3 regions of the Paenibacillus sp. J31P190 genome follow, and region 1 is predicted to be linked to each of the others. Evidence: predicted binding sites of a transcription regulator. Region 1 holds the regulator's gene; each other region holds the start of a gene.
What was found. The regulator LexA, encoded in region 1, represses DNA repair genes until DNA is damaged. The targets are predictions, from matches to a motif close to CGAACATATGTTCG.
Positions count from the first base shown of each region.

Region 2: the regulator LexA is predicted to act here: its motif matches at 2,957-2,970, upstream of recA (recombinase RecA).
Region 3: the regulator LexA is predicted to act here: its motif matches at 3,236-3,249, upstream of AC58U0_RS35980 (YhjD family protein).

Region 1 is NZ_JCAUAS010000002.1:246,847-252,809, forward strand. It holds gene metH (methionine synthase) at 1-882, opposite strand, end outside; gene AC58U0_RS04745 (1,2-dihydroxy-3-keto-5-methylthiopentene dioxygenase) at 1,137-1,679, shown strand; gene AC58U0_RS04750 (HAD family hydrolase) at 1,758-2,549, opposite strand; gene AC58U0_RS04755 (DUF896 domain-containing protein) at 2,593-2,775, opposite strand; gene AC58U0_RS04760 (LysM peptidoglycan-binding domain-containing protein) at 2,919-3,326, opposite strand; gene lexA (transcriptional repressor LexA) at 3,475-4,092, shown strand; gene AC58U0_RS04770 (aminopeptidase) at 4,667-5,905, opposite strand.
Region 2 is NZ_JCAUAS010000006.1:67,128-73,090, reverse strand. It holds gene rimO (30S ribosomal protein S12 methylthiotransferase RimO) at 1-868, shown strand, start outside; gene pgsA (CDP-diacylglycerol--glycerol-3-phosphate 3-phosphatidyltransferase) at 865-1,452, shown strand; gene AC58U0_RS13755 (competence/damage-inducible protein A) at 1,617-2,867, shown strand; gene recA (recombinase RecA) at 3,043-4,086, shown strand; gene AC58U0_RS13745 (regulatory protein RecX) at 4,163-4,855, shown strand; gene rny (ribonuclease Y) at 5,241-5,963, shown strand, end outside.
Region 3 is NZ_JCAUAS010000047.1:9,251-15,213, reverse strand. It holds gene AC58U0_RS35995 (hypothetical protein) at 47-775, opposite strand; gene AC58U0_RS35990 (YolD-like family protein) at 1,202-1,582, opposite strand; gene AC58U0_RS35985 (DNA polymerase IV) at 1,579-2,850, opposite strand; gene AC58U0_RS35980 (YhjD family protein) at 2,850-3,218, opposite strand; partial or broken gene AC58U0_RS35975 (cytochrome ubiquinol oxidase subunit I) at 4,028-5,376, shown strand; gene AC58U0_RS35970 (cytochrome d ubiquinol oxidase subunit II) at 5,373-5,963, shown strand, end outside.

The DNA.
Region 1 (5,963 bases):
CGTTGTCCCACAGCACCCACCGGCAATATTGAGCCAGCCTTGCTCTGCAAATCCGGCCATCTTTTTAGCCAAAGATTCAGGAGACTCGTGGTAATGTCCGTTCTCATCCGGCAAACCGGCATTCGGATAACAACTAATTGCTGTTTCAGCAATATCAGACAATGTTCGGATATGATCCCTCATAAATTCAGGTCCTGTAGCACAGTTCAAACCCATTGAAATAGGCTTCAAATGTTCTAAAGAAATATAGAAGGATTCAATATTTTGACCTGCTAATGTTGTGCCCATCGGCTCAATCGTACCCGAGATCATTATTGGAAGTTCAACACCCAATGTTTCATAAGCTCTGCGAATTCCGATACTGCCTGCTTTTACATTCAGAGTATCTTGAGAAGTTTCCAATAGTAGTGCATCCACGCCCGCTTCAACCAGAGCTAATGCTTGCTCATAATAACTCTCCTCTAGCTGAGCGAATGTGACTCCACCGGTTACCGACAACGTTTTGGTTGTTGGACCCATGGCTCCGATAACATAACGAGGCCACTCCGGTGTCGAATATTTATTCGCTGCTTCGATAGCCAGTTTGGCTGCCGCAAGATTTAATTCACGATGACGATCTTGCAAATCATACTCCGCTAGTACCACGCTCGTGGTCCCGAATGTATTTGTTTCTATCATATCAGCGCCAGCGGCGAAGTAAGCTTCATGAATTTTGCGAATAACATCTGGCCGTGTAACGCAAAGAATTTCATTACAACCGTCCAGATCATCGCTCCCGAAATCTTCAGCTGTTAAGTTCTCTTGCTGAATCATTGTACCCATGGCACCATCTAGGATCATGATTTTCTTTTTAAGCTGCTCTTGTATTGGTGTTTTGGTCATTGCATGACTCCCTTTCAACTTATCCTAAAGCAATTGAGAATAAAAAAAACGACAAATTATGTTATGCTTTAGTGTAACAGAATCCGGCTTCTATGAAAAGAATTTGAATTATCACAATTACCTATAGGTTTTATCGGAAATACTTATGTTCAACCATCGACAGCTAACTGTATTTCCACTATAATTCAAAGGAGAGACTTTGATCGTAAGTCAAAGATCCCTATATTATATTTACTCAGAAAGAGGGATGCAGCTTGGCACAAATTAGAATTCGCAATACGAATGAACGTATTGAAGGCGAAGAGCAGGTCAAAGCCTTCTTGGATAGTCAAAATGTTGTATATGAACACTGGGATGCTAACAAGCTTCCGGTAGCACTACGTGAGAAATTCATTCTAAGTGATGAAGAGAAAGCTGAAATTATTAGTACTTATGAAGAAGAAATTCGTGATTTGGCTGCTAGACGCGGTTATGAAATTTGGGATGTAATCGCGCTTTCCGATTCAACGCCTAACATCGAAGAGCTTCTGAAGAAATTCGAACAAATACACACACATACGGAAGATGAAATTCGTGCAATCGTTTCTGGACGAGGAATTTTCATTATCAAATCCGAAAGCGAAGTTGGCTATTTTGATGTTGAACTTGAACCAGGCGATGTGATCTCAGTTCCTGAGAACACGAACCATTTCTTCACACTTATGGATAATCGTGAAATCGTTGCCGTTCGTCTCTTCATCGAAAAAGATGGCTGGGTGGCTTATAACATTGATGATCCAGAATTTAGCAAAGCCTAATTCTATTATATGAAACAAAAACCCAACAGCGCTGGACTTAACCTCCTATGCAGCCGTTGGGTTTTTATTTATTCTGTGTTATCCGTTAGCAATAACCGGCAAAATATCTTGAAGACGGGAAACCTCATATACAGGAACGATCTCATCTCCACTTTGAAGCCCATGGTGATTAATCCAAATATTGCGCATACCTACGCTGCTAGAACCAAGGATATCGGTTGTCAATTTATCTCCGATCATGATTCCTTCCTCAGCTTCTATCCCAAGTAGTCCCAGAGCATGGTTAAAAATCGATGTCGCTGGCTTACCTACGCCAAATTCACCCGAGATCACAATATGATCAAAGTATGGTGCGATATTTGGGACACCTGCTAATTTTTCCTTTTGCAGATCTGGCGAGCCATTCGTTAATAACAGTAATTGATAGCTGCCTTTCAAAGCGTCCAATACTCGAAACGTTTCCTCATATACGTAAGGACGGCGTCGGCGTTCTGCTGGAAATAGTTCTCCAAGCTTATACCCGAGCTCACGATCCTCTATCCCCAACGCCGCAAGCCCTCTTGTCCAAGACTCCGTACGATATCCTGGCGCTAGTTTCTCAAGCTTACGAAAATTCTCATTCTCACCTTGTGTGAAATTAGCCCATAAGCCTTCAAAGGGATTAATCCCAATCATCTTCGTAAACGCAAAGGTTTCAAAAGATTCATATAAAGAACGCGCTTCCTTGCGAACAGAGGCTTCCAATTCCGCGGGATTCACCGCAACGTGCTTTGCAGCTTCAGCACATGTCGCTTCGAATGCTTCCTGCACACTGCGATCATCCCACAGAAGCGTGTCATCTAAATCAAAAAGCACAGCTTTCAACGTCATCATTCATTTCCCCTTTTGAATGTTGTATCTATATGAGCAGCGATTACTCTTCGTCCGTAAACTTGATGGAATCAAGTTGAACTTTAAGATTGCCGCGGAATGCTTCAATATATTTCTTTCTGAGTTCGTTGCGTTCATCGATTTCCGCATCTGTTAAGCCAACAGTTTTCGCTTTACGAGCAAGCTCATTAATACGTTCGATATTCTCTTCCATGTTGTCACTCATAATGATCCTCCCAGTCAAAAATTCAATATGAGTACTACTTTGCCATCCCTATTAAGGAATGTCAAGAGACAACAAAAAGAGGCATAGGAACATGTGTCCAAGCCTCATCATATTTAGAGTCTATTAAAAATAGCAGAGTGAATTTAAGGAAGCAATAAAACCTGTCCTTCTTTCAAGGAGCTGGTGGATAAATGATTGATTGTCTTTAATTTATGTGTGTAGGAACGAACGTTCTCATCGCTTTTTTTATGTGTGGAAGCAATATCCCAGAGTGTGTCTCCACGTTGAATAACGACTTGATCTTGTACGACAGCTTTCGGAGTGATGTTAATAGGTGTCATGGAAACTGCGGTCTTTGCAGTTGCAGCCCCATCCCCTGCATAGGCTTGAACCATAGCACCAAATGAAAACACAGTACCAAGAATAACTGCTAATAAAATGAAGCGAACAATTGCTTTTGTATAACTAGAATGAAATGTCATCCCTTTGGATGTGCTAGCAGATCTATGAGGTGCGTTTGTTGTGTTAGTGTTTGTATAAGCCATATACATGAATAATCATCTCCCAAACATTTGTTCTGGTATTAGAATAACACGAACACATGTTTGAGTCAACCCTTTCTCTCGAACTTATGTTTGTACGAACTCGGGTTCTATGTTATACTTTGGGTAATGATTCCCAGTATTGGAGTGATAACTATTGAGTAAGATTTCGCAGCGTCAACAAGCTATATTGGAATTCATTAAGAATGAAGTGAAAGATAAGGGGTACCCACCTTCCGTTAGAGAAATCGGCGAGGCAGTTGGACTAGCTTCTAGTTCTACAGTTCATGGACATTTGGAGCGTCTTGAGAAGAAAGGTATGATTCGTCGAGATCCTACAAAGCCGCGTGCTATTGAAATTCTAGGACTTGACGGTGCGGAAACGCATTTTGCAGTTTCTGTAGCTCGTGTACCTCTCGTTGGTAAAGTTACAGCCGGTGTGCCTATTACAGCAACAGAGAACATCGAAGACTACTTCCCTCTTCCTGTCAGCATGGTAGGAGATAATAATGTGTTCATGCTTAGCGTCATGGGTGACAGTATGATCGAAGCCGGTATTCATAATGGCGATTATGTCATCGTAAAGCAGCAGCAAACCGCTAATAACGGGGACATTGTTGTAGCAATGACGGAAGATGATGAAGCAACGGTGAAACGCTTTTACAAGGAGAAGGATCATATTCGTCTTCAACCGGAGAACTCGGCTTTGCAGCCAATCCTTTTGAAACATGTTACGATTCTTGGCCGTGTCATTGGTTTGTTCCGGGATATGTAATAGCACTACAGCCCTTATTCTACATACAATGCCAATGATAAAGAACCGAGAGGACAATAGTCCCTCGGTTCTTTTGGATGTAAACAGCCTTAAATTACATGGAGCAATGGGGCAAATTGAGGAACTTAAAAGATAGTGAGGCAATCGATCCAAGTATAGATATTTCAAAGTTAATGAAATGGGCTTTAATCCCGTCATAGCCAAAAAGGCTGAACTGTGGATTCAGATAAGAGCCTTTAGAGACTGCTATTACGTCATTATGATCAAATTTTGCGGAAATAGAAGCTTCTTGAGACTTCTATTCGGTAATATTTGGCCCTATTTGATTCAACTTTAAGGAATAGGAGTCTTTAAAGACTTCTATTCTTAATATTTCCACACTTTTGAACAAATTAGCGGTCTCTAGAGACTTCTATTTTCTATTTTCTATTTTCTATTTTCTAGCTTCTAGCTTCCTTTTTCCTTCTGCGGTCTTCATCAGCTATCTGCTATCTGCTATCTGCTATCTAACCCCTTGATAAACCCAGGAGTACTCACACCTTTGGAATTAAGCTAACAAATCAGATAAATACAACTAAAATGCAAGCGCCCAATTTCCACGACGGAAAATAGGCTCAATTGTACCATCACCAAGAACACCATCGATCTCAAGATCAGCCGTCCCAATCATGAAATCCACATGAATCAAACTGGTGTTCCCACCTCGAGCTTTCAGCTCTTCACTTGATAAAGATACGCCATCCTGCAAATTGATCGGGTAGCAGCTGCCTAAGGCCAGATGGCAGGATGCATTCTCATCGATGCCCGTATTGTAGAAAATGCGGTCAAGATTAGAGATCGGCGAATCAAAAGGTACGAGCGCAACTTCTCCCAAATAGCGTGCGCCCTCATCCATATCCAGCAACCTTGCTAGATGCTCATAGCCGACTTCTGCCTGATAATCCACAACTTTCCCGTCCTCGAATTTGAACGAAAACCGATCCACAAGCGCCCCATTCACATTTAATGGCTTGGTGCTCGACACCGTCCCATGAACACCTGTTCGCTTAGGCATCGTGAAAACTTCCTCGGTTGGCATATTCGCCACGAATCGTATTCCACTTGCGTTCTCCGCATCACCGCCAAGCCAAATGTGACCCTCCGGCAATTCGACACGTAAATCTGTACCTGCCGCTCGATATTGAAGCGCCTCGTATTGCTTCTCATTTAACACGCTGCGAACGCGCTTCAATTGATCCATATGAACTCGCCAAGCAGCTACCGGATCCTCTTCATAAACGCGATTTATCCGGAAAATTGCCTCCCACATCGCATCTACCCTCTGTTCTTCAGGCAAATCGGCATACACTTTGGATGCCCACGCTACCGTAGGCGCTTTGATTAAGCACCAACTGAACTTACTTGTTCTCACATAGTGTTGATACTTTGCTCTAGCCGTAGCCATCGATTTGGATGCTCTAGAAATCATGCTTGCATCAATACCTGCGTACAAATCAGGATCCGGTACTTTGATATTCAGTAAAGCTCCACCATTTTCTACAAAGCGTTCTAACATACTCGTATACCACTCTGGATAATAATCAAAAGCTTCATCATTGGCATATTCAAATCTGCTGCGAGTTATCACATCATCCTGCCAGTGCACTTGGACAAAATTTGCCCCTTCCTCATAGGCTTTTTTCACGATAAGTCTAGTTAAATCTAAGGATTCTATCGGCGACTCTATCATCAGATCCTGGCCTTTATGGAGGTTAACCCCAACCTTAACTACAAGCTCAGCGTACTTCTCCAAATTAATTTGAAAGTTGTCCAACATACTTATGATCTCCTTCGCGTGAAAAAGCCCATCAGTTCAGAATCGTTCCTGAAGG
Region 2 (5,963 bases), on a different contig from region 1:
AGGCTGTGATAACGCTTGTACATTCTGCAGTATTCCAATTATGCGTGGAAGCTTCAAAAGCAGAAGCATGGAGTCCATCGTTGCGGAAGTAGCCAATCTTGCTGCACAGGGTGTTAAAGAAATTAGTCTAATCGCTCAGGATTCCACGAATTATGGAACAGATCTATATGATGGTTTCATGCTGCCGACCTTGCTGAATAAAGTGAGTGAAGTCGAAGGCATCGAATGGGTACGGCTGCACTATGCATACCCTGGATTCTTTAGTGATGAATTGATTGCTGTCATGGCATCTAATCCGAAGGTATGTAAGTACATCGATATGCCGCTTCAACACAGTGAAGATTCTATCCTCAAACGGATGCGCAGACCTGGCCGTCAGAAGGATACGCGTGAACTGGTTCGTAAAATTCGTGAAGCGATTCCTGATGTAGCCCTACGCACATCACTAATCGTAGGTTTCCCAGGCGAAACTGAACAAGATTTTGAGAACTTGAAACAATTTGTTCGCGATGTTCAGTTTGACCGTCTTGGTGTTTTTGCCTATTCCAAGGAAGATGATACGCCAGCAGCTCGTTTACCGGACCAAGTTCCTGATGATGTAAAAGAGTACCGCGCGAACGCGATTATGGAAATTCAGCGTGAAATCTCGAATCTGCGTGGCGGACGCCGCATCGGGCAGGAAATTGACGTGCTGATCGAAAGATACGATGGTAGAAGTGATGTATATATTGGGCGTTCCCAATTTGATGCTCCTGAGATTGATGGAGAAGTATTCGTGTCGAATGCGAAGCTTAACATAGGTGAACTAGCTAAAGTTCGCATTACCCACTCTTATGAGTTTGACTTATCTGGGGAGGTAATTGCATGAACCTAGCTAACCGCATCACCGTGGCGAGGATTTTATTAGTACCTATTATCATGTTTTTTCTGTTGATTAAGGTGAAATTCCCTCATATACGGATAGAGGAATTTAGCATAACGTATAATCAAATTATTGCTGCTTTAATTTTCATTATTGCAGCGAGTACAGATAGTTTAGATGGTTACATTGCCAGAAAACGTAATCTTGTAACTAACTTGGGCAAGCTGCTTGATCCTTTAGCGGATAAGCTGCTTGTTACGGCTGTGCTCGTCTCATTAGTGGAAATGGGCAAAGTAGATGCTTGGATTGTCATTGTCATTATCAGTAGAGAGTGGGCTGTCACAGGACTTCGCCAAATTGCTCTATTGGAAGGCACCGTGATGGCAGCTAGCAAATGGGGAAAAGCGAAGACGGCAGCTCAGATTACAGCCATCATTGCACTACTTATCAATAATTTTCCTTTTACGTTTCTGCACTTTCCTTTTGATGTTATAGCTAGTTGGGTAGCAGCAATTATTACCGTGTATTCAGGTGTAGAGTACTTTGTAAAAAATAAGCATGTCATAGATTTTTCAGAAAAAGCGCAATAGGGCAACCTATTGTGTTTTTTCTACCACATTAGGGATCTTTGGTCGTAGACCAAAGTCTCGCCGCATCAGGGATCTTTGGTTGGAGACCAAAATCCCAATATGAGGTCACTCATCTTTGAATGGCCGAGGGTAGAGGTTTTCTCATTTTAAGGAGGGAATTCGAAATGAAAGCTGAGATAATCGCAGTTGGAACGGAACTTTTACTAGGCCAAATTGTAAATACAAATGCTCAATTTCTCTCCAGAGAATGTGCTGCGCTTGGCGTAGATATGTATTTCCAAACTGTCGTTGGTGACAATGAACAGAGGTTGCTAGATAGCTTCAAATTAGCCGCTTCAAGGGCTGACGTGGTTATTTGTACAGGAGGTCTTGGACCTACGCAGGATGATTTGACGAAAGATGTGCTTGCTGCGTTTGTTGGCCGTGAATTGATTTTGCATGAGCCCTCTATGAAAATAATCACGGATATGTTCCAGTCACGCGGGATCCATATGGTGGAAAGCAATAGACGACAAGCGATGATGATAGAGGGAAGTGATCCTTTACATAACGAAACAGGACTTGCAGTTGGTAATGCATTTACATACGAAGGGACACATTTCATTCTGCTGCCTGGCCCGCCCAAAGAAATGAAGCCTATGTTCGCCAAGTATGCGGCCCCTTGGCTGCGTGCACGGATGACTAATGAGATTCCGCTATATTCCAAAATGCTTAAATTTGCCGGCATCGGTGAATCTAATTTGGAGCATCAATTACTTGATCTTATCCAAGCTCAAACGGACCCAACGATCGCTCCATATGCCAAAGAAAGCGAAGTGACGATTCGCTTAACAACACGTGCACAGACACCTTTGGAAGGTGAACGGAATCTTCAAGCGACTGAACTAGAGATTAGAAAGCGATTAGGAGAGCATCTCTATGCCGACCAAGATGTTCCCATCGAAACGATTGTGCTGCAATTGCTTGGCGAGAAGAAACAGACACTTGCTGTGGCCGAAAGCTGCACAGGCGGCATGCTAAGTGATTTGATTACTGCAGTGCCGGGGAGTTCCCAATCTTTTCTGGGAGGGATTATTTGTTATTCTAATGCCTTGAAGCATAAGCTGCTCGGCGTTCCAATGGATGTGCTGGAAGGGGAGGGTTCCCCAGGTGCTGTTAGCAGCGAGACAGCGACCCTCTTAGCGGAGCAATTGATTACTGTGACCGGAAGTGTCTTTGGACTATCAGTTACGGGTGTAGCGGGTCCAAGTCCGTCTGAAGGCAAGCCAGTAGGGCTTGTTTATATAGGTTTTGCTCAAAAAGACGTAGCAACAAGGGTTATTACTCTGCAGCTATCTGGTAATCGGGAGTCCATCAAGCATAGAGCGGCCAAAACCGCACTCTATCATTTATGGAAACAGTTGAAAGATAGCTAGAGTTCGCATATAATGAAACTAAGTGTTAACGGAAGAACCGTAACAAAGCGATAACTTTGTTGCGGTTTTTTGTTTGTTCGCTAAAAAGTCGAATGTATGTTCGAAAAAATGCTTGGCAAACACCTGAAAACAAGTTATCATATACCTATAATGATAGAAGAAGGAAGTGAGTGTTTTGTCAGATCGTCGCGCAGCACTTGATAATGCTTTACGTCAAATTGAGAAACAGTTCGGAAAAGGCTCCATTATGAAGCTTGGAGAATCTACACATATGCAAGTTGAAACGATTTCATCCGGCTCTCTTGCGCTTGATATCGCTCTTGGAATAGGTGGATTTCCACGCGGAAGAATTATTGAAGTATATGGACCCGAGTCTTCTGGTAAAACTACGGTAGCTCTGCATGCTATCGCAGAAGTACAGAAGAATGGTGGACAAGCAGCTTTTATCGATGCGGAGCACGCATTGGATCCTTCTTATGCAAGCAAGCTTGGTATTAATATAGATGAGCTTCTACTCTCTCAGCCGGATACCGGTGAACAAGCACTTGAGATCGCTGAAGCACTAGTGCGAAGTGGTGCTGTAGATATTATTGTTATTGACTCTGTAGCGGCATTAGTGCCTAAAGCAGAGATTGAAGGCGACATGGGTGATTCTCACGTGGGTCTGCAGGCTCGTTTGATGTCCCAAGCACTTCGTAAGCTGTCTGGTGCGATCAACAAGTCCAAGGTTATCGCGATTTTCATTAACCAATTGCGTGAAAAAGTTGGCGTCATGTTCGGTAACCCAGAGACAACACCTGGTGGCCGTGCACTTAAGTTCTATTCATCCGTTCGGCTAGATGTTCGTCGTGTGGAAACGATCAAGCAAGGTAATGATATGGTTGGTAACCGCACACGAATTAAAGTCGTTAAGAATAAAGTAGCTCCACCGTTCAAACAAGCGGAAGTGGATATTATGTACGGTGAAGGAATTTCACGCGAAGGCAGTATTATTGATATCGGAACAGAGATGGATATCGTTAATAAAAGCGGAGCTTGGTATTCGTATGAAGGCGAGCGTCTTGGTCAAGGCCGTGAGAATTCGAAGCAGTTTTTGAAAGATAACAAAAGTATCTCGGAAACGATTGAATTACGGATTCGAGAGAACAGTAATTTAATCAAAGCAATCCCTCTTAATGTTGACGAGGAAGATGATGAGTTAGAACCAGATTTCGAATAAGTTTAAATGATCATACATGAAAGCACCTTAAACCTTGTGTTAAGGTGCTTTTCTTCATTGAAGGAGTTGGTTAGTTTTGAATAGTGAAGAGCAACAACCTTTGTTAATCATCACCAAGGTTGAGAAACAGAAGCGTGGGAAGCATCGATACAATATATTTCTAAATGAAGAATACGCATTCTCCGTTCATGAAGATATTTTAATCAAGCATCGGTTAAATAAAGGGGAAACCATACATCTCAAAGAAATCGAAAGTATAACACTTGATGAGGAACAGAATATGGCCTATATAAAGGCAATAAGCATGATAGGCAGACGACCTCATTCATTAAGTGAAGTAAAACGTAAGCTGAAAGAAAAAGGATTCGAAGTGCCTATTATTGCATGGGCATGTGAGAAGCTAGTCCAGCAAAATTATATCAATGATGAGGAATTTGCGAAAATGTGGACAGATAATCGCATTATTTCGCAACGAAAAGGTCGTAATCTCATTCGACAGGAGCTACAACAAAGAGGCATTGATAAAGAATTAGTTAAAAATGCTATGGAGACTATCAATCCCGAAGATGAGTATACAGGGGCAATGAAGTTGGGCCAAACGAAATGGAAGCAAACCTCAGGCAAGACACTGGATCGTAAAAGAAAGACAGGAGCTTTTCTAATGCGGAGAGGTTATACGGGCTCTGTTGTTAACAAGGTTTTGGCGGTATTAAGCAGTGAATCGAGTGAGGAGGAATTTGAAATCTCAGATGACCACTTTGATTGTTAATGTCATTAATTATATGTTAAGTTAGTTAATGACATTAAGTGTTGTTTAGGTACTAGAAATACTTATTCTGTCATCTCAGGGACATTCGCTTGACAAGCTTCTTCGACAAAAGATAAAATAACAGTGTATATTTTCATAATGTATTCAAAATCATACTTAATTCATTGATTTTGAGGGGACAGATGTAGAAACCGCCAATTTTTACACTGTTGATTATGGATTATTAGCACTATAGTGCCTCTAACGCACGGTGCGCATTCATTTAAAAGCCATGCTCTTAATAAGTAGGGTATGTATGACTAGTCAAACAATTAAAAATCGGATTAAAAAACCGAAGGGAATCCCAGGCTAACACCTTGGAGAAACCAACGAGGAGGTGAACAAGATGATGCCATTCATCTGGATCGCGATCATTCTCATTGTTGGAGCTGCATGCTTAGGGATTGGTTATTTTATCCGTAAATCTCTTGCAGAAGCGAAAATTTCCAGTGCTGAAACAGCCGCTGAACAGATTAGAGAATCTGCAAAGAAGGAAGCAGAAGCACTGAAAAAAGAAACGGTTCTGGAAGCAAAGGACGAAGTGCATAAACTGAGGTCCGAAGCTGAAAAAGACATTCGTGAACGTCGAAATGAAATTCAACGACAAGAAAGACGATTGTTGCAAAAAGAGGAATCGCTGGATAAAAAATTAGAATCTCTCGAGCGTAAAGAAGAGCAAGTTGCCAACAAAGAGAAGCGGATCGAGGATACGCAATCACAAATTGATCAGCTTTATAAAAGCCAAGTTTCGGAGTTAGAGCGAATTTCTGGGCTTACAATGGATGAAGCTAAGAGTATCATTCTTACAAATGTAGAACAGGAAGTTCGTCACGAAACCGCACAGCTTATTAAAGAAATCGAACAGCAGGCCAAAGAAGAAGGCGATAAGAAAGCCCGTGAAATCATCACGCTCGCCATTCAACGTTGTGCTGCAGATCACGTTGCTGAAACAACCGTTTCAGTTGTATCATTGCCAAATGAAGAAATGAAAGGCCGCATCATCGGACGTGAAGGACGTAATATTCGCGCACTGGAAACATTGACGGGTATCGACCTTATTATTGATGAT
Region 3 (5,963 bases), on a different contig from region 1:
TCGCATTCTGTGCGATTCTTTCAGCCTTCTCCACCAAATCCAAGTGCTATGACTTGTGGTGTGCTGCATGCCACTGAAAGTACACAATGGCACTGCCACGATAATAAGCGCAAGCGCGACCTTTAACGCCTGTAATCAACTCTTCAACTGAGCTTGTGGATGGTTGTGTACGTAGACTTATCACATTCCCATCCTCCACCCCAATCCAACCGAGTTCAAAAAGTGCGTCACAGCCAGCTTTGCACATGGGCACTACGATGTTATCGTCAAGCCGCTCCGATTCGCTTGCAAGGCTTCGCTTTTTGATGTGAGCGGTGATCATCATCTCAGGGGGAAAGGATCGAGCGCAGATCGCGCAGGCGACGCTCTCCTTTTCCCTAAACAGGAGATCTCGGAGTTGCTGTTGCTCTGCTCGAGTAGTCCGTTTAGAAAACGTTATCCGATCGGTGGGACCATCGAACGTTACCGTTTTCCCGTGTTCGTCTTTTTCAATAGTCACTTTTGGGGGAGGATTTCCCTCTTTAGTATAGAGCTCTTCCGCCCATTTCCCCCGATGGGTAAACGTCCAACCGATAGCGTCGCGCATCACTTCTTGCAAGCCGCGCACGTTTGCTATCCATCCATTCCCTGCATCGTACCTATCGACTTGATATTCAATCTCACCATACTTATATGCATATGTAATAGCAACTTTAATGGATCCCTTTGGCCCGTGAATGCGAAAGTATTTATTACGTGATCTGCCGCTGCCTTCGAATAGCTCTTCTACTACCATGAAACAACCTCCAAATCAATATATGGCCAGTATATCATGACAGATAAGGAGCGCGTCACCTAGCAATGAAAATTTGCGTATAACTGCCCGTTAGCGGAATAGGCCACCGAATTTATCACCGGCAGCCTACTAGAATTTGTTATGAAGCTATCGTTCCTCGTTAGTTCAACGTTTGTGATGCGATAGCTTTAATCGCCTTATTCAACGACAATTGTCGTGTGAACTTCACCGTGATAATGGCTGTCCACAACCTTTTCAGTGAGAGAAAAATTGCAGTTGGCTGCAATTAAGTACGTTCCTGCAGGCAATAACAGGTCCTTTTCCGCGTAAAATTCTTTCCGAAATCCTGCATCGGGATCATTTACGGAGTAGCCACCACTCATTGTAAAATTACATTTAGATGGTGTTTATTCTCCCCCAACGCTTCTACCGATATATCATTTCATCATAATTAAACTCTTTACTCAGCTCTGCCTTCAACACATCTTTATAGCTGATCCAACTCCATTCCTCAACTCCATTAGACTGATGAACAGTGTCAACTCGGAATTCGCCGTGTTTGCTGCGTGTCACAATACCCGTTATGATACGTGGCTGATACTCACCATATAATGTGAGTTCAACCGTCTTCTTGTACATCTGTGACTGACTCAGTGTGGCTGATATAATTTGCACTTCCTGCTCATCAAGTACTAGACGCTGGATGCGTTGCATTTCTTTCTGATTTCTTATTGCAGATTCTTTATGTTGTGGAAGCATCATCCGACTAGACTCCCATAAACCGTTCCGTTCTAGTTTCTTGCTCATCGATAATGCCCTCCAATTTTTCCGGCTCTATCTACTGCGAGACCGGCTTTCATCAGACTTGATGCGCGGATGAGTGCCGTACTACCAAAACGGTCTTTAATACCATCCACGACACGATCGAGCTCACGAACCTTAGTAACATCTTCGAATAAATCCAATTGCGTGATCTCTTCATCAGCAAGTGATCCGAGCGTGACGCCGACTTTACGTACAGGTAGACCATTCCAATTGCGATGAAATATCTCGCGAACAGATCGATATACTTTCAGCGTATTATTCGTACACAGCGGCATTTTCCGTTGCTGACTAAAACCTGTCGGTGCATCGTATGGAGAGCACATGCAAAAAACATGAACAGTTCCACTCGTAAACCCTTTTGCTCGTGCATCCCGACATACCTCCTCGGTTAATTCCAAGAGTACAATATCAACTTCTTCCGCGGTCGTATAGTCTCGAGGCAAAGTCATTCCATGCCCGATTGATTTAGGCATTACGTCAAACGTTCCTGGTGTGACTGGACTGTCATCTAATCCGTTGGCAGTACGCCACATTACCTCAGCCTGTATGTCTGACTGTTTACCAAAACGAGCTCGAAACTTCTGCTTGAGAGTCGCAAGAGGTGTCCTAGCAACATGGCCTATTGTCGTCATGCCGAGTGCGACGAAGTGGCGAGTCATTCGCGATCCAACTCCATACATCTTATCCACGGTTAGTGGCCACAACTCACGCTCCACATCTTCTTTTCCAAGTGTAAAAATGCCATTTACGTTCATCTTTGCGAAATTATCAGTCGCTTGCTTTGCAAGTATCTTGGTCGGCCCAATACCTACGCGAATCCGTATGTTCATGGAGGCTGCAACTTTTTTTTGAATCGTGATTGCCAACTCTTCAGGTGAACAATGGAAATGTTTAAGTGAACCTGACACGTCCAAAAACTGTTCATCTATTGAAAATACCTCTACCAAGTCCGTATATTCCTTGTAAATGTCAGTAATGGCAAGTGATACATCTATATAACGTTGCATGTGTGGGCGCATTACGATAGCGTCTGGACACAATTGGAGCGCTTCACCAAGCCGCTGAGCTGTACTAACTCCAAAGCTTTTAGCGATTGGGCATGCCGCCAAGATAATACCTGATCTCCTAGCCGGGTCCCCAGCCACAACAACAGGAAGATTTTCGAGACCCGGATGAGTCGCCTTTTCAACACTTGCATAGAACGACTGGCAGTCCGAGAGGAATATCGTCCTCTGACGTTTCTCGCTCATCACAACGCCCTCCTCATATTCATGAGCGTGGTCATAAGCTCGGCCTTGACCAAACTGCGAAGCATTGTGAAATGATGAATGTAGCCGCGGACCTTGTATTCAACGTTAATCCCGACTGCATTCGTGGTTGTGTTTAGTACTTTGATATCACGTTTTTTCATACTACTCTTAATACTTTGTAATTGAGGATAAATCGCTGTCTCAACCTCTCTCAAATAATAAAGAACATGATTATAAACAATTTTGTCCTTGTTAACTTTGAGTTCCTCCATATCTCTTGTTAGCATATCGAGTAGAATGGGTAACAACGTGAATTCTTTAATAATTTGAACATCCTCTTCATTCTCAACTCTCAGATCAACACTCATGTTTTCACCACCATACGCGAACATGTATTCGTGTTAATTATTATATACCGAACACGTATTCGTTATGCAAGTGAATTTTATGGAATTCAAATTGGAAATTAAGTATTCTGATTACAATGTATTTCTGCAACGATTAACTGGATCATTGACAAATCACATTAAGGAAATTATTATATAAATTATCAAATAATGTGTTCATCCATTTATCGTGTATAGTGATCTTGTTTATCCGGAAGCACCGGTTGAATACCCTCCTAGAGGTTTCAACACGGTGTTTTTTTACTTCAAAAAATGAAGAGAGGAGTAATACAATGAAGAAGTTTGAGGAAATATTCGAATTTAAGTTTAAAGAACAGTCAATAACTTTAAACGTAGCAACCTGGGCACTATACTTTACAAAGCAATTGAAAGAACAATCTATTGAGGTTGACATCTTCCGTAATGGAGAGTTGTGGATCCATCAACTGAACTTATAAGGCATAACACAAAGAAATTAATAGCAGATGTCCAGAAGTGATAAGGTAGTGTTTGACTCGCGCATCGGTCTACTCCACCCTCTCGTTAATAAAGTTGTAATACTTTGTTCAAACCGTATTCACATATTATGTGAAAAAAATCACATACATCGAGTAAGATAGAAATAAATAACAAATCAAATTGAAATCAGAAGGTGATACCACTTGAACCAATCTCGAAAACATGAAAAACGATTGATGTACCTGATGTTCATTGTTGCTTTTGTCATGTTCCTCTCTTTTATCCGCAAGTTTTTTTGAACTTATGAAAGTTAACAAAGGAGATGAGTCCATATGCCTATCTACGATTCCGTATTTTATAGCCGCCTACTCACTGAGACCACACTGGCATTTCATATCATTTTCGCTACCATCGGCGTTGGCGTTCCGGTCATGATTATGTTGGCTGAGTTAGCCAGCATTAAACGTAAAGATCCCTATTATGCGTTGCTAGCACGAAGGTGGGCTCGAGGATTCGTTATCACCGTTGCTATTGGCGTGGTTACTGGTACTGCCATCGGGCTTCAACTCAGCCTATTGTGGCCGAAGTTCATGGAGATTGCTGGGCAAGCGATTGCACTTCCGTTATTTCTTGAAACCTTTGCCTTTTTCATCGAGGCTATCTTCTTAGGCATTTATTTATATACATGGGAACGATTAAAGCCTAAACATCATCTGTTACTTCTCGTGCCTGTTGTCATTGGCTCCTCTGCCTCAGCATTTTTTATTACAACTGTGAATGCATTCATGAATACGCCGCAAGGCTTCACTCTAAAAGATGGCTTGATTACGAATGTACAGCCGATTCTAGCTATGTTTAATCCATCCATGCCTACCAAAGTTGCACATGTACTTTCCTCAGCCTACATGACCAGCGCATTCATCTTGGCTGCTATAGCGGCCTACTCCCTTCTCAGGAAAAAAGGGGACACTTTATACGCCAAGAAAGCTTTAAAGCTGACCGTTACTGCTGGGCTCGTATTCGCCATAACTACGGCAATGATCGGTGATCTATCAGCAAAATTTCTAGCTCATACTCAGCCCGAAAAACTTGCCGCAGCCGAGTGGCATTTCGAAACGTCTACGAATGCACCGCTCGTTCTTGGTGGTATTTTGACTGAAAATAATGAGGTTAAATATGCGTTGAAAATTCCGTATGCATTAAGTATTTTGGCAGGCGGAACTCCCGGAACCGAAGTAAAGGACTGAATGATATTCCGAAAGATCTTCGTCCTCCTTTGTACGTGCATTATTTCTTTGACGCTATGGTTGCTATAGGGATATTTGTGATTGTCGTTGGCATTTGTCATATGTGGTACGCACGCAAAAAATCCCGTAAACCTTATCCGAGATGGCTTCTAGCAATTATCGTTGGGTGTGGTCCTCTTTCCATGCTAGGCATTCAATGTGGATGGTTTTACGCGGAGGTTGGCCGACAACCATGGATATTGCGTGGATATATGAAGGTAGCTGATGCCGCTACAACTTCACAAGACGTGGATACCATGTTACTGCTGTTCTGTTTACTTTATATCGTTTTAGCATTGACCGCAGTAAAAGTGTTATCCAAACTTTTCAGAAAAAACGATGTTGCAGATGAACTGATTGCACTTGGTATTTTCGGAGGGAGGACCAAAGAATGAGCCTAGAACTAATTGGGATAACGGTATTGTGGATCTTTTTATACGGATATTTAATTGTGGCATCCATTGATTTTGGTGCTGGTTTCTTCAGTTACTATTCGGTTATTACGATGAAAAAGCATATCATTCATAAGATCATTGAAAGATATTTGTCTCCTGTCTGGGAAGTTACCAATGTATTCTTAGTTTTCTTCTACGTCGGTATGGTTGGATTCTTCCCTGAAACAGCACGTTATTATGGTACTGCGTTACTCGTGCCAGGCAGTGTGGCTATCATATTGTTAGCCATAAGAGGAGCCTACTACGCTTTCAGCAACTATGGTTCCAAGGATAACAAATGGTACATGCTGCTCTATGGAGCTACGGGCTTATTCATCCCTGCAACCCTTTCTACGGTACTAACCATTTCTGAGGGTGGAATCATCGTTGAACAGAACGGCATGATTTTACTAGATTGGAGTAAGTTACTTGGGAGTCCATATACTTGGTCGGTCATACTGCTATCGCTAGTCAGCGTCCTTTATATCTCGTCCATGTTCCTTTCCTTCTATGCCTATAGAGCAAAAGACTATCCCGCTTTTGAAATT